DNA from 2 places in the Bacillus sp. XF8 genome. Region 2 is predicted to be linked to the other one. Evidence: riboswitches for the same ligand, from Rfam matches in the RefSeq annotation. Region 2 holds a riboswitch; the other holds the start of a gene.
The links. Region 2 has a riboswitch for thiamine pyrophosphate ahead of J4P91_RS16400 (MTH1187 family thiamine-binding protein). Riboswitches for the same ligand answer to the same signal wherever they lie in the genome.

Region 1: it holds a riboswitch for thiamine pyrophosphate, as region 2 does, so the genes downstream of both, thiC (phosphomethylpyrimidine synthase ThiC) here and J4P91_RS16400 (MTH1187 family thiamine-binding protein) in region 2, are expected to answer to the same signal.

The regions. Positions count from the first base shown of each region.
Region 1 covers NZ_JAGDQK010000018.1:5,614-24,136, forward strand. The annotation lists gene murQ (N-acetylmuramic acid 6-phosphate etherase) at 1-636, shown strand, start outside; gene J4P91_RS11215 (PTS transporter subunit EIIC) at 738-2,162, shown strand; gene J4P91_RS11220 (MupG family TIM beta-alpha barrel fold protein) at 2,236-3,258, shown strand; gene J4P91_RS11225 (MurR/RpiR family transcriptional regulator) at 3,478-4,329, shown strand; TPP riboswitch at 4,472-4,587, shown strand; gene thiC (phosphomethylpyrimidine synthase ThiC) at 4,852-6,612, shown strand; gene J4P91_RS11235 (cytochrome d ubiquinol oxidase subunit II) at 6,717-7,742, opposite strand; gene J4P91_RS11240 (cytochrome ubiquinol oxidase subunit I) at 7,735-9,090, opposite strand; gene J4P91_RS11245 (hypothetical protein) at 9,364-9,507, shown strand; gene J4P91_RS11250 (transcriptional regulator) at 9,615-10,700, shown strand; gene J4P91_RS11255 (acyltransferase family protein) at 10,734-11,903, opposite strand; gene J4P91_RS11260 (dicarboxylate/amino acid:cation symporter) at 12,021-13,235, opposite strand; gene J4P91_RS11265 (PTS sugar transporter subunit IIB) at 13,623-13,925, shown strand; gene celB (PTS cellobiose transporter subunit IIC) at 13,940-15,241, shown strand; gene J4P91_RS11275 (PTS sugar transporter subunit IIA) at 15,251-15,568, shown strand; gene J4P91_RS11280 (LytTR family DNA-binding domain-containing protein) at 15,702-16,151, shown strand; gene J4P91_RS11285 (DUF3021 domain-containing protein) at 16,156-16,569, shown strand; partial or broken gene J4P91_RS11290 (helix-turn-helix domain-containing protein) at 16,686-16,859, opposite strand; gene J4P91_RS11295 (PTS sugar transporter subunit IIB) at 17,149-17,451, shown strand; gene celB (PTS cellobiose transporter subunit IIC) at 17,468-18,523, shown strand, end outside.
Region 2 covers NZ_JAGDQK010000025.1:15,747-28,136, forward strand. The annotation lists gene J4P91_RS16380 (ABC-F family ATP-binding cassette domain-containing protein) at 1-1,311, opposite strand, end outside; gene J4P91_RS16385 (ABC transporter ATP-binding protein) at 1,727-2,476, opposite strand; gene J4P91_RS16390 (ABC transporter substrate-binding protein) at 2,473-3,471, opposite strand; gene J4P91_RS16395 (ABC transporter permease) at 3,468-4,244, opposite strand; gene J4P91_RS16400 (MTH1187 family thiamine-binding protein) at 4,216-4,536, opposite strand; TPP riboswitch at 4,638-4,738, opposite strand; gene J4P91_RS16405 (PTS sugar transporter subunit IIC) at 5,452-6,486, shown strand; partial or broken gene sdaAB (L-serine ammonia-lyase, iron-sulfur-dependent subunit beta) at 6,520-6,930, shown strand; gene sdaAA (L-serine ammonia-lyase, iron-sulfur-dependent, subunit alpha) at 7,003-7,872, shown strand; gene J4P91_RS16420 (anaerobic C4-dicarboxylate transporter family protein) at 8,389-9,702, shown strand; gene ilvA (threonine ammonia-lyase) at 9,775-10,983, opposite strand; gene J4P91_RS16430 (hypothetical protein) at 11,091-11,708, opposite strand; gene thiE (thiamine phosphate synthase) at 12,034-12,390, opposite strand, start outside.

The DNA of each region.
Region 1 (18,523 bases), on a different contig from region 2:
CCAACTTTTGGGACAGAACCTGAAGAAGTAGTTGGATTAATTGCTGGCGGCGAGAAAGCTTTTATCAAAGCGGTAGAAGGTGCAGAAGACAGTAAAGAATTAGGAATTCAAGATTTAAAGGACATTCATCTAACAAATACAGACGTTGTAGTTGGAATTGCTGCGAGTGGACGTACTCCATATGTGATTGGCGGTTTAGCATATGCGAATTCTATTGGAGCACAAACAGTAGCAGTAAGTTGTAATAAAGGTTCCGCAATTGGAAAAGAGGCAAATATTGCGATTGAAGTTAATAATGGACCTGAGGTATTAACTGGGTCTACTCGACTGAAATCTGGTACTTCTCAAAAATTAGTTTGTAATATGCTTTCAACAGCATCTATGGTCGGACTAGGAAAAGTATATGGCAATTTAATGGTGGATGTACAATTAACAAACGAAAAGCTTGTAGAACGTGCAAAACGTATTGTAATGGAAGCTACATCTTGTGACTACGAAACAGCTGAATCATATTTAGCAAAGGCTGATAATAAGCCGAAAATTGCAATTGTAATGATCTTAGCAGGTTTTTCAAAAGAAGAAGCTGTGCAACGATTAGAAGAGACTCAAGGTTTTATTCGTCAAGCAATTAAATAAAGTGAAAAAGTTGTTAGTAACCTTGCCTAACTCCGAAGCTTAACTAATGGAATTGCTAAGGAGTTAGGGTCTGGATTTAGATAATAAAAGGAGGAAAGATCATGAGTAAATACCAAAACATGGCAACTGAAATTTTAGATGCTATTGGAGGTAGTGGGAACGTTGCCTCATATACAAATTGTATGACACGTCTTCGTGTGACACCTATCAATCGTAGCGCAATTAATGAAGAAGCATTGAAGAAAATTAACGGAGTTCTTGGCACGGTTGATGATGAAACATATCAAATCATTCTCGGACCAGGCGTTGTTACAAAAGTAGCAGAACAATTTGGTATTGTGCTAGAAGAAGAAAAAGGAAAAGGTAGTACTTCAGGGGCTCCTTCTGCAGAAGAATTAAAAGCAAAAGGCGCAGATATGAAAGCAGAATTAAAGAAAAAGAATAACACACCTTTTAAAAACTTCTTAAGAAAAGTTGGTAGCATCTTTATTCCTCTTATTCCAGCATTCGTTGGAGCAGGGTTAATTGCAGGTATTGCATCAATTTTGTCAAATAATATTACTGCTGGAAACTTAGATGGAGATACTTGGAATCAATATGTAACGATACTAAATGTTATTAAAAACGCAATTTTTGCATATCTAGTAATTTATGTAGGTATTAATGCAGCGAAAGAATTTGAGGCAACTCCAGCTCTTGGTGGGGTAATCGGTGGAACGACGCTATTGACAGGAATGTCACCAGACAATCCAATTCATAATATCTTTACTGGTGAACCTTTATCAGCAGGGCAAGGTGGAGTAATTGGAGTATTATTAGCTGTATGGATTTTAGCATTAGTGGAAAAGCAATTACGTAAAGTGATTCCTGATGCAATTGATATCATTGTGACACCTACCATTGCATTATTAGTAGTAGGTCTTGTAACAATTTTCTTAATTATGCCTTTTGCAGGTTTTATTTCAGATAACTTAATCGGTTCGATTAACTGGGTATTAGCCCGTGGCGGTGCATTTTCAGGATTTGTTCTTGGTGCAGCATTCTTACCACTTGTTATGTTAGGATTGCATCAAGTATTAACACCAATTCATATTGAGATGATTAATTCAACAGGTGCAACACAATTACTTCCAATTCTTGCAATGGCAGGAGCAGGACAAGTTGGAGCAGCAATCGCAATATGGATTCGTTGCCGCAAAAATAAATCTCTAACAAATATGATTAAAGGTGCACTGCCAGTTGGTATTCTTGGAATCGGTGAACCATTAATTTACGGTGTAACATTACCGTTAGGAAAACCATTTATCACAGCATGTATTGGCGGTGGTATTGGAGGAGCAGTTATTGGGTTGCTTGGCCATGTCGGTGCGATTGCTATTGGACCATCAGGTATGGCATTAATTCCGCTAATTGCTGATGGATTATGGCTTAACTATATCATTGGCTTACTAGCAGGATATGCCGCTGGATTTATTCTCACATATTTCTTCGGTATACCAAAAGAAGCAATGATGGAACAAGAGTAATAAAGTGAAACTTTAAATGGAAGTTTCACTTTATAGAACGACGAAACGTTAACTCATTTTAGGAGAGATACTCATGTTAGGATATTCAATTTACTTTTCACAACTAGATATGTCCTTTGTTCAAAAGATGGATCAAAGAGGAGTAAAGACAATTTTCACTTCCTTCCATATCCCTGAAGAACAAATGACTCATCAAATAATCCAAGATTTTTTGGAAGATTCAAAGGAAAACAATAGAGATGTTGTTATTGATATTTCACCTAATACTCTTCAAGTCATTGGTGTTAATGATTACCTTGAAATGAAAGACCTTGGAGTAAAGACAGTTCGTATTGACTTTGGAATTAGCGATGAGGAAATTGTGGAACTGCAAAAGCATTTTCGGATTGTATTAAATGCTAGTACTCTCGATGAACAAAAAATTTGCGAATTACAGGGCAAAGGATTAAATCTGGGGCATGTAGTAGCCATGCATAACTTTTATCCAAGGGAGTATACAGGAATATCAATGGAGTTCTTTTCTAATAAAAACCGCATATTCCAAAAATACGGCATTCAGGTTTGGGCGTTTATTCCAGGAGATAAAGTGTTACGAGGTCCAATTTTTGCAGGTTTACCAACTGTTGAAAAACATCGAAATCAATCCCCTTATGTAAGTTATGTGGAATTATCACAGGGTATTGATGGGATTTTTATTGGTGATCCTCAAATAGATGATGATACATTGGATTTGATAAATAGATTTGAAAAAGAAGGAATTATTACTTTACCTACAAGTGAATTGTCTCCGTACATTCCAAAAGACATTATCTATAACAATCGTCCTGATGAATCAGAAGCTGTTATAAGAATTGAACAAGGAAGAGAGTTATTTTCTAAGAAAGAAGAATTGTACACTACTACAAAACCTGGCAAAAGATTGATTGGAACGATTACCGTAGATAATGCTGAATACTTACGATATATTGGTGAAACTCAAATCATGAAACAACAGTTGCCAGAGGATCCACGAGTAAATAGTGTTGGAAAAATACACGATGAATATCTAAGCCTTTTAGATTATGTGAAAGCAGGAACTAAAATTAAGTTTCAATAACGAAGGGAATGATACCTATGTACTAGGGAAAAACGACTAGTCATAGGTATTTTTATCCCGCATTAACGGGCAGTAAGACCCTCACCTCAAAATTCAGCGAAAGCAAAGAAGTTAGGTGGGGGATGAAGAAAACCCCCCACTGATTAAAGTTTCACTTTATCAGGAAGCAAAACGCTGGAGTTAAATAGAAAAAGTATAAATGGAAAGAAGCTGAAATAATTGGCGGTAAATAGTATCCGAACACAAATAGAATTAGTCTTAGGTGAGTTACCTGACTCAGAGAGAAAGATAGCAGAATATATTCTTTCTCATACAAAAGAAGTAACACAGATGACAATACATCAATTAGCAAAAGAAGCAGAAGCAAGTAGTGCGGCCGTTGTTCGCTTTTGTCGATCATTAGGAGTAACTGGTTTTCCAGATTTGAAAGCACGTCTATATGCTGAAGTAGAGCATATACAACATGTAGGATATTTTGATATTGAACCTAATGAAAAAGTGCAGTCCATTATTGATAAAACGTTATCTAATACAGTACAAACGCTTCATGATACAGTGGGTCAATTAGAAACGAAATCTATTGAAGAAGCAGTTAATTTCCTAAGAGATACAGACGTTATTTATATTTATGGAGTGGGGGCATCTTTTCTTATTGCAGAGGATGTAGCGCAGAAATGGATCCGTTTAGGTAAAAAGGCTTATGCAATTTCAGATCGTCATTTGTTAGCGGTAGCGATGGCTACTCAATCAGAAAATGCCTTATTTTGGGGAATCTCGTATAGTGGAGAAACGAGAGACGTAATAGAGCTAATGAAAACAGCAAAAGAGCTTAAGTTAAAGACAATTAGCCTTTCTCGTTTAGGAAACAGTAAGATTTCTGAGCTAGCAGATGTATCTTTATTTACAGCGCGTGCACCTGAAGCCAAAATTCGTAGTGCAGCTACAAGCTCTCGATTTGCTCAACTATTAGTAGTCGATGTCGTTTTCTTTGTATACTCGTCTTCTCAATATGAGTTCACAGTAAAGCAATTAGAAAAGACAAAACATGCTATACAGAATCTGCGTGAATAAAGCTTTTCTGTTATAAAGTTGAAAAAATAAGTAGTTATGTGATCATTGGAGTAGCAAGTGATAGGCAGGGAGGAATCTTTAAGAATACCTTTGCATTTTTCTGATTATCGTGTATGATGAGAAAGTATTGGAAATTAAATCAGTGATAAACTAGGGGTGCCCAAGAGAAGCTTGGGCTGAGAGAGAAGTGCGAGAACTTCTTAACCCTCTGGACCTGATCTGGCTCGTACCAGCGTAGGGAAGTTAACGGCTTTACATAACTATGTCTTTATGAGCCAGGTCCTTGTTTTACTATGGACCTGGCTCTTTTTATTTTGGCATGCGCTGGCCACTAGTTCTCGTCCTTGTCACACGTAAGTAAGGCGGAAGCGGCTTGATCAGAATGGAAGAAGCGAAGCCATCGACCATTCTAGCCACTGAAGCTGGATTCAGAGTCAAGATAATCAAAGTTGCTTGGAAGATGGTTGGAGATTTCAAGCAAGGAAGGTTTCTTGAAACGATAAAGGGGAGGAAACACAAATTATGAAGCAATCTGTTTCAGCTGAGCAAATTGAATTGAAGTCGAGTTTACCTGGGAGTAAGAAAGTCTATGTTGATGGCCCGCGTGAAGGAATGAAAGTACCGATGCGTGAGATCGAACAAAGTGATACAAACGGTGTGCCAAACCCACCGATTCGCGTGTATGATACGAGCGGACCTTATACAGATCCAGAATACAAAGTGGAACTTGAACAAGGAATTCCAACGCCTCGTCATGGCTGGATTGTTGAGCGCGGAGATGTGGAAGAGTATGAAGGGCGTGAAATCAAACCGGAAGATGATGGTGTGAAGGCTGCATCCGAGCATACACCTGTGTTCCCACAAATGGATCGTAAGCCACTTCGCGCAAAAAAAGGGGCAAATGTAACGCAAATGCACTATGCTCGTAACGGCATCATTACATCTGAAATGGAATATGTTGCGATTCGTGAAGGCGTAGAGCCAGAGTTTGTTCGTAAAGAGATTGCAGAAGGACGCGCTATTTTACCAGCAAACATAAACCACCCAGAAGCAGAACCAATGATTATCGGCCGCAATTTCCATGTGAAAGTAAATGCGAATATTGGGAACTCTGCGGTATCTTCTTCCATTGCAGAAGAAGTAGAGAAGATGACATGGGCAACGCGCTGGGGCGCAGATACAATTATGGATCTATCAACAGGAAAAAATATTCATACAACTCGTGAATGGATTATCCGTAATGCTCCGGTACCAGTTGGAACAGTGCCGATTTATCAAGCGCTAGAAAAAGTAAATGGTATTGCTGAAGACTTAACTTGGGAAGTATATCGTGACACGTTAATTGAACAAGCGGAGCAAGGTGTGGATTACTTTACAATTCATGCAGGTGTACTACTTCGTTACATTCCAATTACAGCAAAGCGTACAACAGGAATTGTTTCACGCGGTGGTTCGATTATGGCGCAGTGGTGTTTATATCATCATAAAGAAAACTTCCTATACACACACTTTGAAGAAATTTGTGAAATTATGAAACAATATGATGTTTCCTTCTCTTTAGGAGATGGATTACGTCCAGGTTCGATTGCGGATGCAAATGATGAAGCGCAATTCTCTGAGCTGGAAACGCTTGGTGAGTTAACGAAAATTGCTTGGAAGCATGATGTGCAAGTAATGATTGAAGGACCAGGGCATGTACCAATGCATTTAATTAAAGAAAATATGGATAAAGAACTTGATATTTGCCAAGGTGCACCGTTCTATACACTCGGACCGTTAACAACGGATATTGCACCAGGTTATGATCATATTACATCGGCGATTGGCGCAGCGATGATCGGCTGGTTTGGTACAGCGATGCTTTGCTATGTAACACCGAAAGAGCATTTAGGATTGCCAAACAAAGATGACGTTCGTGAAGGGGTTATTACGTATAAAATTGCAGCGCATGCAGCGGACCTTGCGAAAGGACATAAAACAGCCCAGCAACGTGATGATGCACTTTCAAAAGCTCGTTTTGAATTCCGCTGGCGCGATCAATTTAACTTATCTTTAGATCCTGAACGCGCAATGGATTTCCACGATGAAACGTTGCCAGCAGAAGGTGCAAAAACAGCCCATTTCTGCTCAATGTGTGGCCCGAAATTCTGTAGTATGAGAATTTCACATGATATTCGTGAATATGCAAAAGAGAATGATTTAGAAACAACAGAAGCAATTGAGCAAGGTATGAAAGAGAAGGCAGAAGAATTTAAAGAAGCTGGTAGTCATTTATATCAATAATACGGGATGTACCATTCCGAACACCTTTTTACTTGATTGATCACATGTACTTAACTTAAATATAGAAGCCCCCTTTGCTAAGACGGTAGCAGAGGGGGCTATTATTATTTTTCCTTTAGGAACGTTCGATCCTTTAAGAATAAATTCCAGAAGAAGATAAAGCCTGGAAGTAAGATCGCAATGCCGATTGCATAGAGAATGAGTAAGGCATAGAATGTTTCCTTCGTTGTAAAGCTTGTGAATACAGTAACGTCTGGATAAATGATATACGGTAAATGCGCGACGCCGTAAGCGTAGCTTGCAAATGCATATTGCGCAACAACCGCTAAAACGGCGATCCGTGGCCAACCGAGCGTACTATGCTTTTTATTTGTCCACCAAAGAGAAGAATATCCAATTACAAATAAAATAATAGATACTGTGAACCATGGGAATTGTTTAATTAACCCTTGCATGAGCCAATGTGTTTCGGGTTCCATGACAACAAGGGCGATGATGGCTGTAACAAGTGTTGCCGGACCGAGTACGATGGCATTGCGTCTATAAAGGCGATACGTATCCTCTGAGCCTTGTTCTCTTGCAAAGTCAGCTAGAAAAAGAGAGGACAGGAATAGCTCAGAAGTTAATCCGAATAGCATATAGCAATAAATTACAGGGCTTGATAAAAGTTTTCCGTATAATAGGACTTCTTTACCTCCAGAAGTCGTAATATAAGCACCTTCTGTCACGGGTAAAACCGTAATTAATAAGGCAGGAATTAAGAGCCCCGTAATACCAGAAATGAAACGCAAGGTATGTTCATATTTTGGTACAGAATAAGCGAACACCATAAATGTACTACGAATAGCGACGAGAACTAAAATTAATGTCACCGGTACGAACATGACTGTTGCAAGGGTAAAAGTCGCTTTCGGAAAGAAGCCAAGAAATGCAACAACAACAAAAACGAGGAAAGTATTTGTGACCTCCCAAGTTGGTGATAAGTATCGATTGGCAAGCTTTGCAGCAAGTGTTGGGTGTTTGGCATATACCATGCCCCAAAATCCAGCTCCGAAATCAATGGAGCCTAAAATGCTGTATACGAAGATAAGGGCCCATAAAATGATAATCGCAATACTCGCCTCATGCACGAGAATCTCCTCCTTGCTGCCTTAAATCATTTTTTAGCGGATGTCTTCTAAAGAAAGTCCGTAGTACGAAAATCGTTAAAGCGCCAAGCCCGATATATAAAATGATGAATAAAATAAATAAGGGCCCGACGAAATCAGCGCGCGTAGCAGCATCCATTGTGCGCTGCATCCCATAAATCGTCCAAGGCTGACGGCCACTACAACTGAAAATCCATCCGAATTCAATGCCGAGCATCATAATCGGCCCGCATGCAGCAGTGGCCCATAGAAGCCATTTTGGCAACTCTGCTCCTTTTTTTCTATAAATAAAGTACCAATATAAAAGAGCAATTGCTGCGACGGCAAAAGTGAATACAGCTGTACCAACCATTAAATTAAAGAACGTATGGGTATAAAATGGCGGCCACGTTTCTTGTGGAAATTCATTTAACCCTTTTACGACAGTGTTAGGGTTCAATCCAACTAGCAAACTTAACATATTAGGAATTTCAAGCCCGTATTGTAGTTCATGAGTTGCCGGATCGACAAATCCGCCAATTGCAAGAGGAGCATGTGATGTTGTATCAAATAATGCTTCTGCTGCGGCTAATTTTTCCGGAGAATGTTCATGTAAGGCAATTGCCGATTCATGCCCAGAAAGCCACATGATTGCGCCGGTAATAAATGTAACGACAAGGCCTAAAAATAGCCCTTTTTTATGATAAGCAATTTCACGTGCACCCAGATTTCGCTTTAATAATTTAAATCCGGCGATGGAAGCAATGACTGCCGCTCCCGTTGCATAAGCAGTAATGACAACGTGAAAAGAACTTGTGAAAAAGCTAGGATTAAAGAATGCTTTCCACGGGTCAACGTTAAAAACAGAGCCATCAGGATTCATAGAAAAGCCTGCTGGTGTATTCATCCATGTGTTTGCTGAGGTAATTAATACGGCGGATGCAGTAGCACCAAGCATGACAAAAAAAAGTGAGATTAATCTCATAAATGGTGGTAATTTATCTGCTGCATATACGTAAATGGACATAAATAAAGCCTCTAAGAAGAAGGCGAAAATCTCAATCTGGAACGGAACAGAAATCACTTGACCGACAATTTTGGCGAACCCGGGCCAAAGAAGTGAAATTTGTACACCGACGATTGTTCCAGTTGGAATTGCTACACCAAGAAGAATGGCGAAAGCCTTTGTCCACCTTTTTGCCATAACAGCGTAATCTGAATCCTTCTTCCAGTGATATAATACTTCGCTTATAAAAATCATTAAAGATAGTCCGATTCCAAGGGTTGCAAAAATAATGTGGAATGCTAGTGATGACCCAAAGAAAGCCCGTGACAATGTAACAGTATCCATAATTCTACTCCTCTTCATTTTTGCCATTATTTTCTGATTGAACTGGAAAATCTATTCAAAAAAATGTAAAAAAATACATATGTATTTTAAAAAGTTAATATGATATTATAATTTTGAAATCTTCAGAAAAATAAGAGAGTTAAAGAGAAAAATATTTCATTTGTGTTTTAGAACAAAATCTTTTATAATGCTTATGCGAACGTTAGTTCTGTTTGGGGGTTCATTTGTAGAAGGACAAGCTGGAAGGTCATGTGAAACGGAGGGGATGTTTGTATGTATCCTGAAGTCATTAGAAAAATGGCGTTTTCGAAAGAGCATAAAGATTTGTTATTAAAGTTATACAATAAAGAAATTACACGGCGTGAATATGATCACCTTGTGCAATCACTGTATCGCAGGGCGAAAGAGGCTAATTAACGTGTGTAAAGGATAGAAAGTGAGGGGCAATCTAAAGGATTGTCATTTTAATGTTTCCGTATGTTCTACTAAGGTTACGGTTAGCCTTATTATAGAGGTGAAAAAATGTGCGGAAACGTTTGTATATATGGATTGCGTTAACTTTATTTGTGATTTTAGGTGGAATTGTTTTTTGGACTGCACTACAAGGGAATCGGACAGAATATTTTATTTTGAGACATATGCTCAATGATAATGGTACGCTCGCAACATATCGAATAGCTGATCCAAATGTAGGAACGAGCGAGGCAGCCGGTCGTGAAGCATTATCAGAATCAGCAGGGTTATGGCTACAATATACGCTTGATATGGACAATCAATCATTATTTGATGAACAAGTAAAGGTAATCCAAAATTATTTTATACATCCTGTCCATATTGTTTTATGGAAGATTTCTGAAACAGGAGAAAGACAGTCTGCCACGAATGCCCTCATTGATGATCTTCGTATTATCGAACAGCTATATCGTGCCTATGAAATGTATAAAGAAGAGCGCTATAGAGATCTTGCTGATCAAGTGAGTGATGCTGTGCTTCGTTATAATAAGAAAGGGAAACAGTATGTTGATTATTATGACGCAGATAAGGGTATGCAAAATAACATATTAACGACATCTTACATAAATCCAAGTGCATTCTCTTATATGAAAAAGTACGGAAAAATCTCAGAAACGCAGTATCAGGAAGTGATTCAATTTTTAGCGGATTATCCAAGGCGTGGCTGGGCATTCCCGAAAGAATATAAAGAGGATGGTACATTTGCATTTGAAAACCAGGTGAATTTGATTGATCAATCGTATGTTGCCTATCATCGCAGTTTAGGCGGAATTTCCTCTAAAGCATATTTAGATTTTATTAAAAAGGCATTTCGTAAAGATGGGAAGCTATACGGTCGCTATGATTTAGAAACAGGAAAACCAGTAGTAGATTTTGAATCCCCAGCAGCGTATGGGCTGACAATTCTATATGTGTTACAAACGGGAGATATAAAGTTTGCTAAGGAATTGTACGAGCGTATGAGTGAATTCCGGAATGACAACGTATTCAGCAGATTTTATGGCGGATATGTAACTGGAAAAGAGGGCAACACGCATATTTTTGATAATGTGTTGCCGCTGTTAGCTGAGACGAAATTGAAAATGGATAAGGAATAGAAATGCCATTCTAGAAAGGGTATAAGCTTCTTCTTATTTTTTACCTCTTAATAACGGTAAGGTAGGTATGAGTGCTGGCCATTTTAATATTGGAGTAGGAGAAGGTCCTGTAATCCATGTATGGAATGGAAGAACACTACATATAACCATTGTGATGATAGAGAATGTTGCCGTCATAAGAAAAAGGAATAGACTATATAGAATTGTATTGGTTTGTACTGTAAATAGAGATAGTAATTTCGTGCTTAGCTGTAAGAAGAAAAAGTGTGCTAAATAAGCTCCGTATGTGTAGTTTCCAATAAAACGCAATGTTTTATATAATGTTCCTCGCCGCTGAACAATCATGATAGATAATACGTAAAGTATGAGTATTTCACATACAATGTATAAAAACATGGAGGGCTTTAAGTATGTAGATACAGTGAGATGAATTGAATCTACACCATAGAAGCTAAACATTTCATAATTAATGAATAAGAAGAAAATAAAAAACAAAATTGTCACAAGCGGTATGTGCTTCATGACAAATAAACGCCAAGCTCGCAGTGCTACCGCTGCAATTCCGCCCATAACAAAGTAGAATGAATAGAAGAAGAAGGAACGGTCTGTATAATGTAAGATGGTTGAACGAGTTAACACTTCGCCGTTAAAAATATAATGGGAAGAGAACCACATTAAGAGAAAATATAGGATGGCAAAAGCAACCATGAATCTATATATGTCTTGCTGATTATGTGTTCGTTTTTGAAACCAATAAAATAAAGTACATAGTAAGGGGAATAGCAAATGAATTTGAAACATCATGATGACATACCAAAGATGAGGCGCCGCTGTTCCAAGTAATAAGCTCTTTATTCCGCTTTGCATCGTAACGAATTGGGTTGTTGTAAATAAGTAAATGATAGACCAGAATAAGTAAGGTGCAAGTAGATGTGCAGTTTTTTCGTATATGTATTCTTTATATACCATTTGTTTTGTATACTGCCGAATTAAATGAAATCCAACGATAAAGATGAATGCTGGTGCTGAAAATTTTGCGAGGTTGAATAGCATTCCAATAATGAGAGATTGTTCTAATGCGATATTTCCTTGATTCATTGTATATAGTAAAGAACTTTGTAAAACAACAGCAAGAAACGCGATGCTTTGCAAAACCTTAAATTCTGGGGCATTTTGTGTCATGATTTCCATCTCCTTTTCCATACATGATTATAGTACGAAGAAGAGGGAAGGGCTGTGGAAAATTTGTGAAAGTTATAACAAATTTGTGATTAAAGAAAAAAAGAGCGTTAGTTTTATGAAAAACAACGCTCTTTTTTCTTATGCAAATTTATTCTTAACCCAGTCTTTCCCTTCAACAAGACGAGCTGTCATTACGGCACAAACATTATCACCTGTTACGTTTAACATCGTTGCTGGTGGGTCGATGATTGTACTAATAGCTGCGATAATTGGCAACGCTTCTGGTGGGAAGCCGTATAGAGAAACGATTAACATTTCACCAATCATACCACCGCCTGGAATAGCACCCATTACTGTTCCTACTAATAGGGAAACAACAAGAGCGATTGCTAATGTTTTTGGACTTGAGAATTCCATATTGAAAATCCCGAATAAGAAAGCAATTTTAATTACGCCACCTAAAACAGATCCGTCTTTATGAAGTGTAGAACCAAGAAGAACAACTGTTTCACGAATGTCAGAAGAAATACCCATTTTTTTAGTTGCTTCTAAGTTTGCTGGAATACTCGCGGCACTACTACAAGTTGCAAGTGATGTAACTGTAGGAGAGACCATGTTTCTCCAAAAAATTTGTACACCTTGTTTGCGCCCTGCAAGGTAAGCATAAAATGTAAAGGCAACAAAGAAGTATAAGATAGAAGCCGGATAGTATACCATTGCAGCTCGGAAATACGTTCCAAGAAGCTGTGGACCGAATTCTCCAACTAAAGCTGCGAAGTAGGCAGCTAGTCCAATTGGAGCATAGTACATAATGAATGATACAACTTTCATTGAGATCTCTGCGCCAGATTGTAAGAAGCTAGCGAATGGCTTTCCTTTTTCTCCAACTGCTGAAGTTGCTACCCCCATTAAAATAGAGAAGAAAATAAGCGCTAGCATATTTTCACGAGATAATAACTTCGAAAATTCTGATACGGTGAAAATGCCCACGATTTGATCAGCCACGCTAATATTTTCAACTTTATCAGGCTTTGTTAGTTCTAATACAACACCTTGCGCTGGTGGGAATACTTTCACAACAATAATCATAAAAATTGCAGCAATAATACTTGTAAATAAGAAAGTCCCAGCCATGCTAGACATAATTTTTCCGAAACGTTTTAATCCATCCATATTGGCAATAGATGAAGCAATGCTAAAGAACACAAGAGGCACAACAATCGTAAACATTAAGTTTAAGAAAATGTCACCAAGCGGTTTTAAAGCAACTGCATCGGTACCCATGAAATAACCAATGAAACCACCAATTAGGATGGAAGATAATAAAATAAGTGGAAAGCGATAAGCTTTCATATATATACCCTCCAATCTATTTATCCCGCATTAACGGGCAGTAAGACCCCCACCTCAAAGTTCAGCGAAAGCAAAGAAGTTAGGTGGGGGATCAACGGCCCGTAAAAGCCCGATTCGTAAAGGCTAATAATCAGAAGGGGATGAAGAAAACCCCCTCTGATTAAAGTCTCACTTTATAAAAAATCATACTGAATCATTATAACCAGTTGTGAGGCTGTTTACTAGGAGAATACACATAGATGGAATAGCGTGAAAACAGAGAAATTTTTGTTTTTATGCTCGTCATATGAAAAATAATCTAGACATATATATTGGTAATCTAGTAGCGGATTTGAAGAGCAACGTTGATATGATTCCAGCATGATTAAAAATAAGGGGGGGAGTTTGATGAACATTTTACTTTGCTGTGCAGCAGGAATGTCTACCAGTTTACTTGTAACGAAAATGGAGAAAGCAGCACAAGCAAAAGGGTTAGAAGTAAAAATCTGGGCTGTATCGGGTTCGGAAATACGGAATCATATTGATGAAGCGGATGTGCTCTTGCTTGGACCACAAGTGCGTTATTTATTACCGAAGATGAAGGAAATGTGTGGAGAAAAAGGGATACCTGTTGATATTATTCACTCTGTACATTATGGCCTTTGTAACGGAGAGGCCGTATTGGAAGCAGCATTGTCAATGAAAGCATGAGGAGAGTGGAGTAGATGGTCCGATTTTTAGAGAAATATGTGATGCCAATAGCGGGGAGAATTGCACAGCAGCGGCATTTACAAGCAATTCGTGATGGCATTATTTTAACGATGCCTTTCTTAATTATTGGTTCATTTTTCCTTATTATTAGTGCTTTGCCAATACCTGGCTACAATGATTTTATGGAAGGTTTATTTGGAGGGAATTGGCAGAAGGCGTTAGGGTATCCAGTTAGCGCAACATTTAATATAATGTCTTTAATAGCCACTTTTGGAATCGCTTACAGACTAGGGGAGCAATATAAAGTGGATGCATTAGCAGCAGGGGCATTGTCACTTGTATCATTCTTACTTGCAACTCCATTTCAAGTGACGCATATCATACCTAGTACGAAAGAGAGTGTACTTGTAGATGGAGTTATACCTGCTGCACTGATGGGAAGTCAAGGATTATTCGTGGCGATGATTATAGCACTTATATCTACTGAAATTTACAGGTTTATTATCCAAAGAAAGTTGATTATTAAAATGCCAGAAACGGTCCCACCAGCTGTAACACGTTCATTTGCAGCACTTGTTCCAGGATTTATTGTTGTGACGGTTATTTGGATTCTACGTTTAATTTTGGAAAACACTTCTTTCGGTAGTATTCATAATATTGTAGGGCAGCTCTTGCAAGCTCCGCTTAGTGTACTTGGCGCCAGCCTTTTTGGCGCGGTGGCAGCGGTTATTGTTGTCCATGTGCTTTGGGCATGTGGAATTCACGGTGCTGCAATTGTAGGCGGTGTTATGAGCCCGGTTTGGTTATCATTAATGGATCAAAACCGCATTGCTTTTCAGGCGGGGCAAGACGTCCCAAACACAATAACAGCACAATTCTTTGATTTGTGGATCTACACAGGTGGATCTGGTGCAACGCTTGCACTTGTTGTAGCGATGTTATTATTTGCACGGAGTCAGCAATTAAAAAGTTTAGGGCGGTTATCAATTGCACCAGGCATTTTTAATATTAATGAGATGGTCACGTTTGGGATGCCAATTGTGTTAAATCCGCTTCTTCTTATTCCATTTATACTTGCTCCAGTTGTTTTAACAGTTGTATCGTATTTCGCAATGGAATGGGGGCTTGTTGCTCGGCCAAGTGGAGCGGCTGTACCATGGACTACACCGATTCTTTTCAGTGGGTATTTAGGATCAGGAGGTAAAATTTCAGGTGTTGTATTGCAGTTAATTAACTTTGTGCTTGCTTTTCTTATTTATTTTCCATTCTTGAAAATGTGGGATAAACAAAAGGTAGCCGAAGAAAAGGGGGAGTAGAAAGTTAAAATGGATACGTTAGAGACGCAGGCTTTTCATTTGATTTTACATGGAGGAAATGCGAGAAGCAGTGCGATGGAAGCAATTGATTGTGCGAAGCGTGGGGAATTTACAGAAGCGGAGACGAAATTGCAAGAAGCCTTGCAAGAGCTGCAAGAGGCACATCGTTTGCAAACAGATTTAATACAAAGAGAAGCTGGTGGGGAAAAAACAGAAATTAGGCTTCTAATGGTTCATGCACAAGATCATTTAATGAACGCCATAACAGTGAAGGAATTAGCGAGTGAATTTGTAGAGTTATATAGGAAAATGTTAGCGAAAGAATGAAGCCTTGCTTATGCAAGGTTTTTTTATGTACGAAAAAGTGTCAGTCATGATGGAGGCGATACCATTTATGTACAAATCTATTTTATTTTTCCAAATATATGTAACAATAAAAGTGTAAGGGAGGTGGAAAGTAGTGAAAATTCACCTTGAATTAGATCCATCACAAGATGAAATAGAGATTATTGTAAAGACAAAAGAAGTAACAGATGAAATTCACCATCTTTTAAAAAGGATAGAAGGTGGGAGTGTAAAACAAATTGTTGGAATTTTGGATCAGCAATATTATTTGTTAGAGCCAAAGGAAATTTATTGGTTTTATGCAGAGAATCGAAAAGTAATGGCTCAAACATCGAAAGGAAGTCTTGAAGTGAAATCCCGTTTGTATGAACTAGAAACAAAATTACAGGGTGATCGATTTGTACGGTTTTCAAAGTCTACATTAGCGAACCTACAGCATGTAACAAGCTTTGAAATGTCTTTTAGCGGCAGTATGTGTGCCCATTTTTCAAATGGAATGAAAGAGTATGTTTCAAGAAAGTATGTACCGCTTATTAAAGAAGCTCTGAATATGGGAGGAGGCTAGAATGATGGTTACTTTGTTTGATAGAGTATGTGCTAAGGTTATTGCAGGAATGGCGATGGCGATGGTTTATAGCTTATTGTTTTTAGGAATTGGTTATGCAAATGGAATGGATGTATTAGAGACAAAGACATTGCTTGCACACCTTGTAACAGCAAATATTGTGGGGATGATTTTCTCATTTGCTTCCTTTGTGTTTGAGAGAGAAGAATGGAGCATTTTAACACAAACAATCGTTCACTTTATCATTTTACTAGGAACATTCTTACCGATTGCAATCTGGATTGGCTGGGTTCCAAATCGCCCTGTTCCGATTCTTATTTGCATGGGTAGCTTTATCGTTATTTACTTCATTATATGGTTTGCGATGACAATATATTGGAAGAAGAAAATTGAGGGACTGAATAATGGGTTGAAATGAATATTATAAAAGGCTGTTATTAGCGTTGCGGTTTGAAGTGAGTACTTTAGTCAAAAGCTACGGAGATCATGTTGTTTTGGATGAAATTCATTTTTCTATAAAAAGTTCAATCTAGTTCATAGTAAAAGCATAGCCATCCGTAGCGGCCTATTTTGCTGATGCGGATGGCTATGTTTTTGTTCTTCTACATATTCCAAAATATCGCCAGGCGGACACTCTAGGTTTTTACAGATTGCTTCTAATGTAGAAAAGCGAATGGTTTTATAATAAATTTTATTGTTTTTTAATAAAAAGTAAAATTTCTTTATAAAAATATTTTATTTTCTTGTTTCAAATACAACTAGACAACTAAACACTAATCTATTTTCATACAGATATGTGTTACAAGCGTGTTGTTTTATAACACACTATCTATATTTTGGGTAACACACAATTTGAAAGCGGCAACACACAATAAAAACACTTGAAAAAATGTTAATTTTAAAGGGATTTAAAAAGTTGGCACGGCAATTGCATTAATAAAAGGCGTAAAGAAAAATAAATAACAAAAATCGTTTACATGCATAGGGGGACTTATTAATGAATATTTTACTTTGTTGTTCAGCAGGAATGTCTACAAGTTTACTAGTTACAAAAATGGAAGCAGCTGCAAAAGCTCGGGGACTAGAAGGAAAGATTTGGGCTGTGTCTGGGGATGCAGTGAAAAACAACATAGATGAGGCAGACGTATTATTACTAGGACCACAAGTTCGTTATATGCTGTCTTCAATGAAAGCGCTTGCTGACGAGAAGAACGTTGGTATCGATGTTATTAATCCAATGCATTACGGCATGATGAATGGAGAGGCAGTTTTGGATCACGCATTAACACTTAAAAAATAATTAGGGGGGAAAGAGAATGCAAAAGTTTATTGCATTTATGGAGAAATATATTGTTCCAGTCGCTGGTAAAATCGGGTCACAACGTCATTTAGCTGCGATCCGTGATGGCTTTATTGCAGTTATGCCGCTTATTTTAGTTGGTGCCTTTGCATCACTGATTAATGGTTTTCCATCTGAAGCTTTCCAAAACTTCATGAAAGGTACATTCGGAGAAGTTTGGAAAGACGTCGGCGGTGGAATGTGGACAGGTTCTTTCGCAATTTTAGCATTAATCATCGCATTTACAACAAGTTATAATTTAGCAAAATCTTACGGTGTTGATGGATTGTCAGCAGGTATTATTTCATTTGGTGCGTTAATTATTCTTACACCAACAACACCGAAAGAGGGCGGATTGAACTTAGCTTGGACAGGAGCACAAGGCTTATTCGTAGCAATCATTGTGGCACTTCTTGTTACTGAAGCATTCCGTTTCTTTGTACAAAGAGAAATTACTTTCAAAATGCCAGACGGAGTACCACCAGCAGTTTTAAGATCATTTGCGGCATTAGTTCCAGCATTTGTTATTTTAACAGTAGTTGCAGGTATTCAATTAGCAGTGAAATTAGCAGGTACAAGCGTTCATGAATTTATCTTTAATACAATTCAATTACCACTACAAGGTTTAGCAGGTACATTACCAAGTGCGATTGTAATTGTCATTCTTGTTCATGTCCTTTGGTTCTTTGGTTTACACGGTCCAAACATTGTTGGTGGGATTATTGAGCCATTATACTTACCAGCATTAGAAAAAAATATCAAGATGTTCCAAGATGGTGTGTCTTCATTTGATGTGCCAAACATTATTACAAAACCATTCTTTGATACTTTCGTATATCTTGGTGGTTCTGGTGCAACATTAGCATTCTTAGTCGTTGTATTAATTGTAGCAAGAAGTGCTCAATTGCGCGGGGTATCCCGATTATCAATTGGACCTGGTGCATTTAACATTAACGAACCAGTAATCTTTGGTACACCGATTATTTTAAACCCAATTTTATTCGTTCCGTTTATTGTGGCACCAGTTGTACTA
Region 2 (12,390 bases):
ACTTAAAAAACAAAGAGGCTGTCGAATATGCTCTTCTTTTAAACCACATCTTGCTAAAGATTGACGAATTTCTTTTTGCGTCATATCTGGACGTCTTGACCATACTTGCTCAAGTGGTGTAATTTCTGTAGCAAATTCTTCTTGTGCAAAATATGCGGGCTTTACTTTCTCTCCAATACGAACTGCCCCACTTAATGGTTCTAGTTGTCCTAGTAACGTTTTTAACATCGTTGTTTTTCCTATTCCATTATGACCAACAATCGCAATTTTTTCGCCCCTTTTTACTTGTAAATCAAATGATGGAAATAATGCTTCTGTATAACCAAATTGTATTTTTTCCGCTTGTAATATACGACTCACAGGTTCAGTGTGAACTTGAAAATGAAAACGCGGCCTTGGTGCACCGTCAGGATTTTCAACTATTTCCATTTTTTTTAATACTTTTTCACGGCTTTTTGCCTGCTTCGCTTTTCGGATTTTATTTTTTTGAATAAAACTCTCTAAATTTGCAATTTCCTTTTGCTGTCTTGCATAAGCTGCTTGTAATTGTTGCTTCTGCAATTGGTAACTTTCTAAAAATCTTTCATAATTCCCCGTATAGCGCTTTATTGTTTGCCCTTCTAAATGATAAATAACATTCGTAATATGGTTTAAAAACGATTCATCATGGGAAACGACAATATAAGCATGCTCATACGCTTGTAAATACGCTCTTAGCCAATCTATATGAACCGTATCTAAATAATTTGTTGGCTCATCCAGCAATAAGATATGTGGCTTCTCTAAGAGAAGCTTTCCAAGTAATAACTTTGTACGCTGACCACCACTTAATTTTGAAACATCTTTTTTCATACCTAAGTCTAACAAGCCTAAACCGGCTGCTACTTCCTCTATTTTTGTATGAACTTGATAAAAATCTGAACCCTCTAGTATATTTTGTAATTCTCCATATTGTACTAATAGCTTCTCTAACTCTGCTTCCTTTGCCATCTTTTCAGCAATGACTATCATTTCACGTTCAATCGTATACAGATGAGAAAATGCACTTTGTAAATATTCTTCAATCGTTATCCCTTCTTGTAAATCAATATGCTGCTCTAAAAATCCCACCTTCGCATGTGGAAACCATTCAATCTTCCCTCCATCAGGCAAAACTTCTCCAGTTAAAAGACGAAGTAACGTTGATTTCCCTGCACCATTACTTCCAACAAGCCCGGCGTGCTCACCTTGTAATAATCGAAAACAAGCATTATATAAAATGGTTTTATCTCCATACGTATGCGTAAGATTTTCTACTGTTAATACACTCATTTTTGTTCTCTCCTTTTCTTTATAACTAACAAGCCAAATAGAGAGAACAGCAAAATAAAGATCTTATTGAATTGTGTATACATGAAAAATGAGTAAGGTGAACACACCTTACCCATTACAATTTATTATCGTAAAAAAGGATTAAGGCTCTTTACCTGCTGTCTTCAATTTGGCTTAAACTTTAAAAATGGGCAGACTTCTCCCATATCAAGCTAAAACCATTTGAAGAACAGTCGATAAAGTCATCTTATCCTTTCACTCCTTTATGAATCATTATTGTCTTATAATAAGCATGTACCATGCTCTTATATTTTATTCGTTATGAATCTTTTTGTTCCTCTTTTTCATTAAAAAATTTTTTCAAACAAAAAGCCTCTTAACAATTATTATATCAAAAATTGTTAAGAGACTTTTATTACTTCTGCATATAAGGAGCCAATATTCCTAAAATCTCCGCTTTATCTTCTTTCAGCTCAAGAGATGTTAACATTTCCATCGTTCGAGGACGGGGTAAGTTAACATTCACCTCACCTACAATTGTTGCTGGTCTTTGAGACATGATAAATACACGATCAGACAATAATATTGCTTCGTCTAGATCATGCGTTACCATCACAATTGTTTGCTTCTCTTGATGCCACGAATTTAAAAGCCAACGATGTACTTCCATTTTTGTAAATGCATCTAACTTACCGAACGGTTCATCAAGTAGCATAATCGGCTTTTCACATAAATAGGTACGAAGAAAACTAATACGCTGACGCATACCACCAGATAATGCATCTGGATAATGATTTGCATATTCAGCTAGACCAAACTGCTCTAAGGCTTCCATTCCTTCTGTAAGTCGCTCTTTCTTTGGCTTCCCTTCAATTTCTAGTGGAAGAACAATATTTTGCAGTGCTGAGCGCCATGGAAGTAACAAATCTTGCTGCGGCATATAACTTACAATATCTTGTTTTTGAACAAGGGTATCATTATAGACCACCTCACCACTAGTCGCCTCTTCAACACTCGCAATTAAATTTAATAACGTACTTTTTCCGCAACCACTTGGGCCTACGAACGAGACAAACTCACCTTCTTGTATAGAAGCACTAATTTTTTCTAGTACATTTTTCCCATCAAATGCTTTCACAACATCTTTTATTTGTAATCCGTTCATTTTTCACTTGGAAGGAATTCGTTTGTAAAGGCATCTTTTACTTCAATTTTCTTTTTAATAACTTTGTTATCATGTAAGAAATTCATGTAATTCGTCCAAACTTCTTCCTTCTGTACTCCCCACGCTTTCGCATCATCTTGATACTTCGTACTTAACCATTTTTGGCTCTCTTGTACTAACTCTTTATTAATGTCCGGTACATTTTCAATTAAAATATCAGCAGCTTCTTTTGGCTCTTTAATTGCAAAATTATATCCTTCTGCTGTTGCACTCATAAACTTTTTCACAAAATCTTTATCTTGCTTTGTATGCTTTTCACTTGTAATAATGACAGGACTATAGAAATCTAACGCTGGATCTAAATCTTTTACCATAATTGTATTTAATTCTTTTCCTTGTCGTTTCGCTTCAATGCCATCCCAACCATAGTAAATCCATTCAAAATCCGCATCGCGACCAATCGATTTAAGGAAATCTGTTTGTCCAAGAACAATCTTTTCTACTTTACTAAAATCAGCTTGATGTTTATCCATAATTGTTTTTAACGTCGCTTCTTCTGCTGGTGCCCCCCAGCCCCCATAACGCTTTCCTTCAAAATCTTTCGGGGAAGTAATATTATCTTTTTTCAGTGATGCAAACGCTGACGTGTTATGCTGAATAATTGCTCCAATCGAAACAACCGGTATTCCTTCAACACGAGCCGATGTTACATTTTCTTGATAACTCACACCGAAATCAGCTTTTCCTGAAGCAATCATTTGCTCTGCCGATACGTTATCACCTGGCTGAATAATTTCTACATCTAAACCTTGTTTTTTATAGTAATCTTTCGTCTTCGCTACATATAAACCAGTATGATTTGTATTTGGGAACCAGTCCAAAACAATTTTTACTTTCTTTCCTGTATCTGTACTCTCTTCTTTCTTTGCTGCATTACAACCAACAACACTGGCTGCGAGTAAAGCCGCTAGCATCACTTTTAGTCCTTTTTTCATTTTTTATCGTCCTTTCTGTATATCCATGGTGCTGTTAGTCTTGCCATAAATTCTGCGATAAAATACAAGAGCAATGTCACCATTACGATAATTGCTGCGATACCAAATACACGAGCTGTTAAAAAGGATTTTGTTGCGCGCGTAAGCATGACACCTAATCCTTCACTCGCACCAAGCCATTCCCCAATAATCGCTCCCATCACGCTATATGTAACGGCAATTTTTAACCCTGAGAAAAAGTATGGAAGTACAGCTGGAAATTTCACCTTTTGATAGGTTTGCCATTTTGTCGCACGCATTGTTTTTAATAACTTGAGCATGTTTTTATCTACGGTTTGAAAACCTTCTAAAATACTAAGAGCAATTGGAAAGAAGCAGACAAGAATAACGACCATTACCTTTGGCAACATTCCATATCCAAACCAAATAATAAATAGAGGTGCTAGCACCACAATCGGAATTGTTTGCGAAATAACGAGTAACGGATTAATTAAAATGCGAAATAGCGGAATAACATCCATAATAATTGCAATACTTGTTCCAAGTAAAATCGCAAAAAACAAACCAATTACAACTTCTTGCAGTGTTTGCATTGTATTTGGTAACAATAAATCTTTCATTCCAACTAGCTCTTGGACAATCGCAGAAGGCTTTGGTAAAATCCACGACTCAATTTGAAATAATGTAACCACTCCTTCCCATATAGCAATGAGAAGGATTAGCCAAATCGTTGTAATTGTTATGTTAGATCGTTTCTGGTTTTTCATATTCATCACGGTACTTCCAAACTTTCTCATCAATCGTTACACCAGTACTTGGACGATAATGGATTTTAATAGAAGTAATAACCTCTTCTGCTCCAGCATCGACACAAGCTTGTTGTGCACGCTTAATGACATCAAGAAGCACGTCTAATTCTCCTTCTAGCGTTGTTTCCATCGCACCTACTTCATAGCGAACACCCGATTGTTGTACGACTTCAATTGCTTTATCAACAACAGCATATACATCATTCGTTTTTGCTTGCGGTACTACTGAAAATGAAATTGTAACTTGTTGTGACATATTAAAATCCCCCTTGCAAAATATGTTTGTAAAAAGAAAAGGCTTTCCTACCATCACGTAGGAAAGCCTTGTATGCAAGTTATTATAGAATAACATATGCTACATCACTTTAAGTAACTCCCTACGCTGGCATTATCCAGATCAGGTTGAGGGTCGATGCTTTTTACATCCTCTCAGCCAATTGGCTCCCCGGTCCTTAATTCGTTTTCATTGTAGCATGATTTATTTTTTCAAACAAACTTATAACACAGAAGACATTGCTTCTGTTCTATTAGATTACATTTTAAAATAACTTTGTTAGAACATAAAGTGAAACTTTAATCAGTTGGGGTCTTACTGCCCGTTAATGCAGGATAAATGAAGCAAGATAACTAAATCGCCCCTTCCAATACTTTTTTAATAAAGCTTCTTGTTAAGAAACACACAAAAAAAGTTCTTTTTTTCTAACAAATGAATATAAATTCATTTGTTATAATTATAATTCATTATTAATCTTACGTTTTCTCCGATTATCTATTTGCATTCAATTTTTTTTACTACTATAACAGTTTTTCTTTATAGAATAATAAACAAAAACTACTAAAAAAATATGTACCCTACTAACAATTTTTCAATATAATCAACTTGTTAATCAAAAGAAATCTGTAGTATATTTTCCCCATTAACTATTGATACACCTTCAAATAATGGACACATTTTCCTTTTAACCAATTCGATTTATTAGTCATTCAAAGTTCTGTTTATATGTCTTTTCTGAAAACACAAAAATATTAATCTCATAAATATACAGGTTATAATGATGGCGTCGAGAGATAACCGATCAAATAATTATGTTTTATCGCCTCCAGAGAAAACGTTTACACTCTCCCGATAATTATATTTAAAAAGTAAATGAATGAAGGGAACTGAATTAGTATGGAAATGTTAAAAGGTACTTTACTGTTACTCGCTGTACTTTCGTGTATGTCATTATTTTGCTTTAAAGCTCCTAATGGAATGAAAGCTATGGGTGGTCTATCTGGCGCTGCTTGTGCGACGTTCTTAGTAGAAGCCTTTCATAGTTATGTAACAGGTGATTTAATCGGAATTCCATTTTTAAAAGAGCTCGGTCAAATGGCAGGTGGCCTTGGCGGGATCGCTGCCGGTACACTTGTTTGTTTAAAAATGGGGGTAAATCCGGTCTATTCAATGATGGTTGGTGTAGCTTTAGCTGATTTTAAATTATTACCTGCATTTATAGCTGGTTACTTAGTCTCTTTCCTTATTAAAAAAATTGAAAAACGTGTTCCAGAAGGTATCGATTTAATTGTCGCTGTATTAGTTGCTCCAGTTGTAGCGCGTTTATTAGCAAAAGCAATTGCACCAATAGTAGTCGGAATTTTACAAAATATTGGTGACGTTTTAGTATCTGCTGGTACTGGAAATCCAATTTTATTAGGAATTGTTCTAGGCGGAATTATTCCAATCGTTGGCATGAGCCCATTAAGTTCCATGGCTTTAACAAGTTTAATTGGCTTAACTGGTATGCCAATGGCAATCGGTGCTTTATCAGTAACAAGCTCTTCTTTTGTTAACTATATGCTATTCAAGCGTATGAAATTTGGTAACAAATCTACTACAACTGCAGTTGCAATTGAACCATTAACACAAATCGATATTATCGCTGCAAATCCAATTCCTATCTATTTAACAAACGCAATGGGTGGCATGATTGCCGGCGTAATTATTGCATCGTTTGGACTGATCAATAATGCTGTGGGCACAGCAACTCCAATTGCTGGATTAATGGTAATGTTTGGATTCAACGATCCAGTAAAAGTACTAATGTGCGCAGCAACCATTATGGCCACTGGCTTATTATCCGGTTTTATCGGCTCATTAATCTTTAAAAACTTTAAAATTCGTAGAAGTGACGAAATTAGAGAAGTTTCACAAGAAATCGCTGCTTAATCTATAAAAAAACTAAGCTTGGAGGAATAAAACATGAAATACAAATCAATGTTCGATATTATTGGTCCAATTATGGTAGGTCCTTCTAGTTCCCACACTGCTGGTGCTGCTCGGATAGGTGTTGAAGCTAGAACACTATTTGGTGAACAACCAGAAGAAGTAAATATTTCATTTTATGGTTCATTTGCAAAAACATATAAAGGCCATGGAACAGATGTAGCGATTGTCGGGGGATTAATGGGATTTCCAACAGATGACTCGCGTATTCCAAAAGCATTAAAACTAGCAAAAGCAATCGGGATGAATGTTAATTTTCATGAATGTGAAGAAGAAAGTGAACATCCAAACACAGCTCGTCTTAAGTTAATAAAAGGCTCGCGAAAGATGGAATTAGTCGGTATTTCAATCGGTGGCGGTATGATGGAAATTACAGAGATTGACGGTAAACGTGTAAGTTAGTATTCATTAGCAATATCTCCTACATACAAAACTTCCAGTAAAGGATTGATAATTATGATGTTCAAAACAGTCGCAGATCTTCTAGAATTAACAAAACGAGAAAACGTGTCTATAGCTGAAATCATGGTTCGTCAAGAAATTTTAGCTACAGAATCTTCTCGCGAAGAAGTAATCGACCGTATGAAAAAAAAGCTTACGATTATGGAAAATGCTATTTCTCAAGGACTAGCAGGGGTTAAATCCATCACTGGTTTAACTGGGGGTGATGCCGTATTAATGAAACAGTATATTGAAAGTAAAAAAGGACTCTCGGGAGATATCATCCTCAATGCAGTTGCAAAAGCTGTTGCAACAAATGAAGTAAATGCAGCAATGGGCATTATTTGTGCAAACCCAACCGCAGGATCAGCTGGTACAGTTCCTGGTGTATTATTTGCAGTAAAAGAAAAATTACAAGCAACAGAAGAACAAATGCTAGAATTTTTATTTACAGCTGCTGCATTTGGAATTGTCACTGCCAACAACGCTTCCATCTCTGGAGCTGCTGGTGGTTGTCAAGCTGAAGTCGGTACGGCTAGCGGAATGGCGGCAGCTGGTGCAGTTGCTATGGCAGGAGGTACACCAAAACAATGTGCAACGGCGTTTAGTATTGCATTAAAAAATTTATTAGGCCTTGTATGCGATCCTGTCGCAGGCCTTGTAGAAGTACCTTGCGTAAAACGAAATGCTGGTGGTGCATCGAACGCATTAATTGCAGCTGATATGGCATTAGCTGGTATTATATCTGCTATCCCTTGTGACGAAGTAATTAATGCAATGTATAGCATCGGCCGTATGATGCCCTCAGCTTTACGTGAAACAGCAGAGGGAGGTTTAGCTGCAACTCCAACTGGTCGTAAATTAGAAGCAAAAATCTTTAATAAATAATCTTTAAACACTATAAAAAAGAAAAAACATTGGTCTGTAAAACTCTCTCATAACAAAATAGTTCTATGTTTTTTCTAACTCATATTTTTCTTAATCCCCATTCTAACTTATATATCAACAATAGAGTGGGGATTATTTACACATAAAGCAAAACTTTAATCAGTTTTTTTCTTCATTCCCCACTGATTATTAACCCTCACGAATCGGGCTTTTACGGGCAGTAATACTAGTTGAAATTCTTCCCTCCTTTTAACTCCCATTATTCGATTTTCTTATTTTTCGCAAATTTATCTTCCATGATAAGCAGATTACATAACTGCTTCAATCATAAAACACTATATTAAAAAATTACATTTTTACGATTATTTTTGTAAAATAATTTTACCAATTATAGTGAATGTTACTTTTTATGTGTTATATAATAAAAAAGGTTTTTATTTGTTTAATTTAATAATTATCATTCAAATTAAATTATTCAAAAATATCTTACCATATGAATGTTGGAGGTATTTTATTATGTTTTGGCTACAATTTATTACCTTATTACTCTGCATTTTTATCGGTGCACGCCTTGGCGGAGTTGGACTAGGAGTGATGGGCGGAGTTGGTATGGCAATACTCGTATTCGTCTTCCACTTACAACCTACCGCTCCACCTATTGACGTTATGTTGATGATTCTAGCAGTAATTACAGCTGCTGGCGCACTGCAAGCCGCAGGCGGAATGGATTATCTTGTCCATCTCGCTGAAAAAGCACTTCGTAAAAATCCGAAGCGTATTACATTCTTCGCACCAATTGTTACGTATTTATTTACATTTTGCGCAGGGACTGGTCACGTTGCCTATTCAGTACTCCCTGTTATCGCAGAAGTATCACGTGAATCAGGAATCAGACCAGAACGTCCGATGTCCATTGCCGTAATCGCTTCACAACAAGCAATTACAGCAAGTCCAATTTCAGCTGCAACTGTTGCACTTCTAGCAATGCTAGCTGATTATAAAATCACACTGCTAGATATTTTAAAAGTAAGTATTCCTTCTACTTTCATTGCTTGTATGTTAGCAGCTTTCGTTGCAAGCAAACTGGGTAAAGAATTAAACGAAGATCCTGAATACTTAAAGCGTTTAAAAGAAGGCATGATTCCTAAACTCGAAGAAAAGGAAAAGTTCACCGGAACAAAAGGCGCGAAACTATCTGTTCTTCTTTTCTTATTCGCAACAATTTTTGTTGTTCTTCTTGGCTCATTTGAAGCCCTTCGTCCAGGATGGATGGTAGATGGAAAGTTGGTTCGTCTATCGATGCCTTACACAATTGAAATGATTATGCTAACAATTGCTGCTCTTATTATTATCTTCTGTAAACCAAATGTAGAGAGCATTGTATCTGGCAATGTCTTTAAAGCAGGTGCTACAGCCGTTGTTGCAATCTTCGGTATCGCTTGGATGGGAGACACATTCTTCAATGGAAACTTAAATATGATTCAAGGATCCATTCAACACTTAGTAACAAGTGCACCTTGGTTATTCGCAATTGCACTATTTATCTTATCAATCTTACTTTATAGTCAAGCAGCAACAGTACGTGCGTTAATGCCACTTGGATTGTCACTCGGCATTTCACCTGCACTACTTATTGCAATGTTCCCGGCAGTAAACGGTTATTTCTTCATTCCAAACTACGGAACAATTGTTGCTGCGATCAACTTTGACCGTACAGGAACAACACGTATTGGTAAATATGTATTAAATCATAGCTTTATGATTCCTGGTCTAGTCGCAACATTCGCTTCCATTGGAATTGGGATGCTACTCATTTCAATTATGTTTTAACATACAAAAGCACAAACTTTTTCTGAATAAAGTTTGTGCTTTTTCATTTAATCAAACGTTTGTTTAAATTATTCATTCAACAATTTCTACGTTATACCCTTTCTTTTCTATCCCACTTAATACTTCTTCAATATGATTTTTATCTTTTGTTTCTAATGATAAATGGAGCTGTGCATACCCTGGAAACACTTTTGTTCCAATTCTCTCTAAATGAATATGTAATACGTTCGCCTCAAAACTTGTTACAATTTCGAGTAAGTGTTGCAAATGTCCTGGTTTATCTTTAATCATTGTTGCGATATGAACAAATCGGCCAGCTTCAACCATCCCATGTTCAATAATACGAGTAATGAAGTTAACATCAACATTTCCACCACTTAAAATCGACACAACTTTTTTCTCTTTCACAGGAATTTTTTGATAGAGTAAAGCAGCTAATGAACTAGCACCTGAGCCTTCTACTAATAATTTATTTCTTTCAAGTAGCATTAACATCGTTCTCGCAATTTCCATTTCATCCACACAAAAAATATCATCTACATATCGCTCTACAAGCTGAAATGTTAAATCACCTGGCCTTTTTACAGCGATACCATCTGCCATAGTTGGGGCCCCATCTACTGTTATCACTTTCTTTTCTTGCAATGATTGCTTCATCCCCGGACAAGCAAGCGCTTGTACACCATATATTTTCACCGACGGTTTTTGTTCTTTAATCGCCAGCGCAACACCTGCAATTAAGCCGCCGCCACCAACTGGACAAATAACAGCTTCGACGTCATCAAGCTGCTGCAATATTTCTAAACCTACCGTCCCTTGACCAGAAATTACAGCATCATCATCAAATGGGTGAACAAACTTCGCACCCGTTTGTTCTTTTAAATCAAGTGCATAAGCTAAAGCATCGTCAAATACATCACCTTGCAATTCCACATGTGCACCATATCGCTTAGTCGCAAGCACTTTACTGAGCGGTGCACCTTTGGGCATCACAATCGTACAGGGAATATCGAGCATATTACTAGAATAAGCGACTCCTTGTGCGTGATTTCCAGCAGATGCTGCAATAACTCCATTTTCTAATTCACCTTTATCAAGAGAAACCATCTTATTATAAGAGCCTCGCACTTTAAAAGAACCCGTCTTTTGTAAATTTTCAAGTTTTAAATACACTTCATTATGCGATAACTCACTGAATGTACTTGAATAATCCAGCGGTGTCATATGTACAATGCCTTTCATTTTCTCATGAGCAGCTATAATATCTTGTAAAGAAATCATGTTGTCGCCTCCGAAACGGATATATTCATACATGTTAGTTTGAGCCGCACCAATGTTTTTATGCTGAAAAGTAAAACTTTAATCTATTCTGTTACATATTGAGATAATCATCCGTCCTTGAATCTTTGATTTTTCTTTCCAAAAGCATCAAAATTTGGATGATCAATTTTATAATGTGTAGCTTGAAAAAACATTGATATTAATAAAAGTCCCACCGATAGTATTCCTAATACAATCCCACCGCCTACATGCTCTCCATACCTTCCGTTCAGCTCTGTATTAAAAAAATAACCTGCAAATCCTGCAGTTCCCCCACCTAAAAAACCTACTCCATAAATCATTTTTCCAATTGTTGTTTTTGGATTAATTGCTTCTTTTAAAATAGTTTCACGAAATTTATAACCTATTATTTTACATATCAAAAAATACCCTACCATTCCAACACCAATAAACCCCTTACTTCCCCATCTATACCAAGTTGCGACTAAAGTAAATATGCAAGATAAATCAAATTGAATAATACCAAAATAAATGCGCCACCCTAAATACTGTTCCCACTTAAATAAGTAAGAAAATACAGCCAAAAAAAGGTTTAAAAGCAAACCGGAAATAACATATAATATACTATCTGGCCATGTAACTAAACATACACACCCAAAAACTAACGGAAAAAAAACACTATAATAAATGCCTTTATATAGCCTTATATCTTTTTTTGTATTCAAATTTTCACTTCCCTATATACGTTATATAAAGTATAACTTTTATCCCTGGGAATTTCTTCACCCTCCATTGATTATTGCCCCTCATCAATCATACTTTTTGCTGTCCCCAAATAACGAGATCACTCTTTTTCCAAAATTGAGCGTATGGATTTTCCAATCCCATTTTAAGAGTAGTATCTATCACCAATCATCCTTTTCCTACAAAAAAAACTCAAATCCCTATTTTTACCTTTCCATACCCATTAAAACTCGTCATTGAAATACAAACTATTACTAAATAAAAAAGGGGAGGCGGCTTATTTCTATTTAAGCTGCCTCCCCTTTTTTATTTATTTACTTGTTCTATAAGTTTTTTTGTACTTTCATAAGGTGAATCTGCTAAACTTATCGCTGAAATAATGGAAACTCCATCTGCCCCCGCTCCTATAACAGAAGCAGCATTTTCAACTGTAATTCCTCCAATTCCAACAATCGGGACTGTAATCCCCGCCTTTCTAAAATGACGCAGACCTTTCGTTCCTTGTACTGCTTTTGTATCCTTTTTCGTGCTCGTTGGAAAGATAGGTCCTACTCCTAGATAATCCGCCCCATTTGCAATTGCAAAATGTGCTTCCTCTACCGTATGAGCAGATACTCCGACAATTTTATCTCCCATTTTTTCACGAACTGATGTAATTCCTTC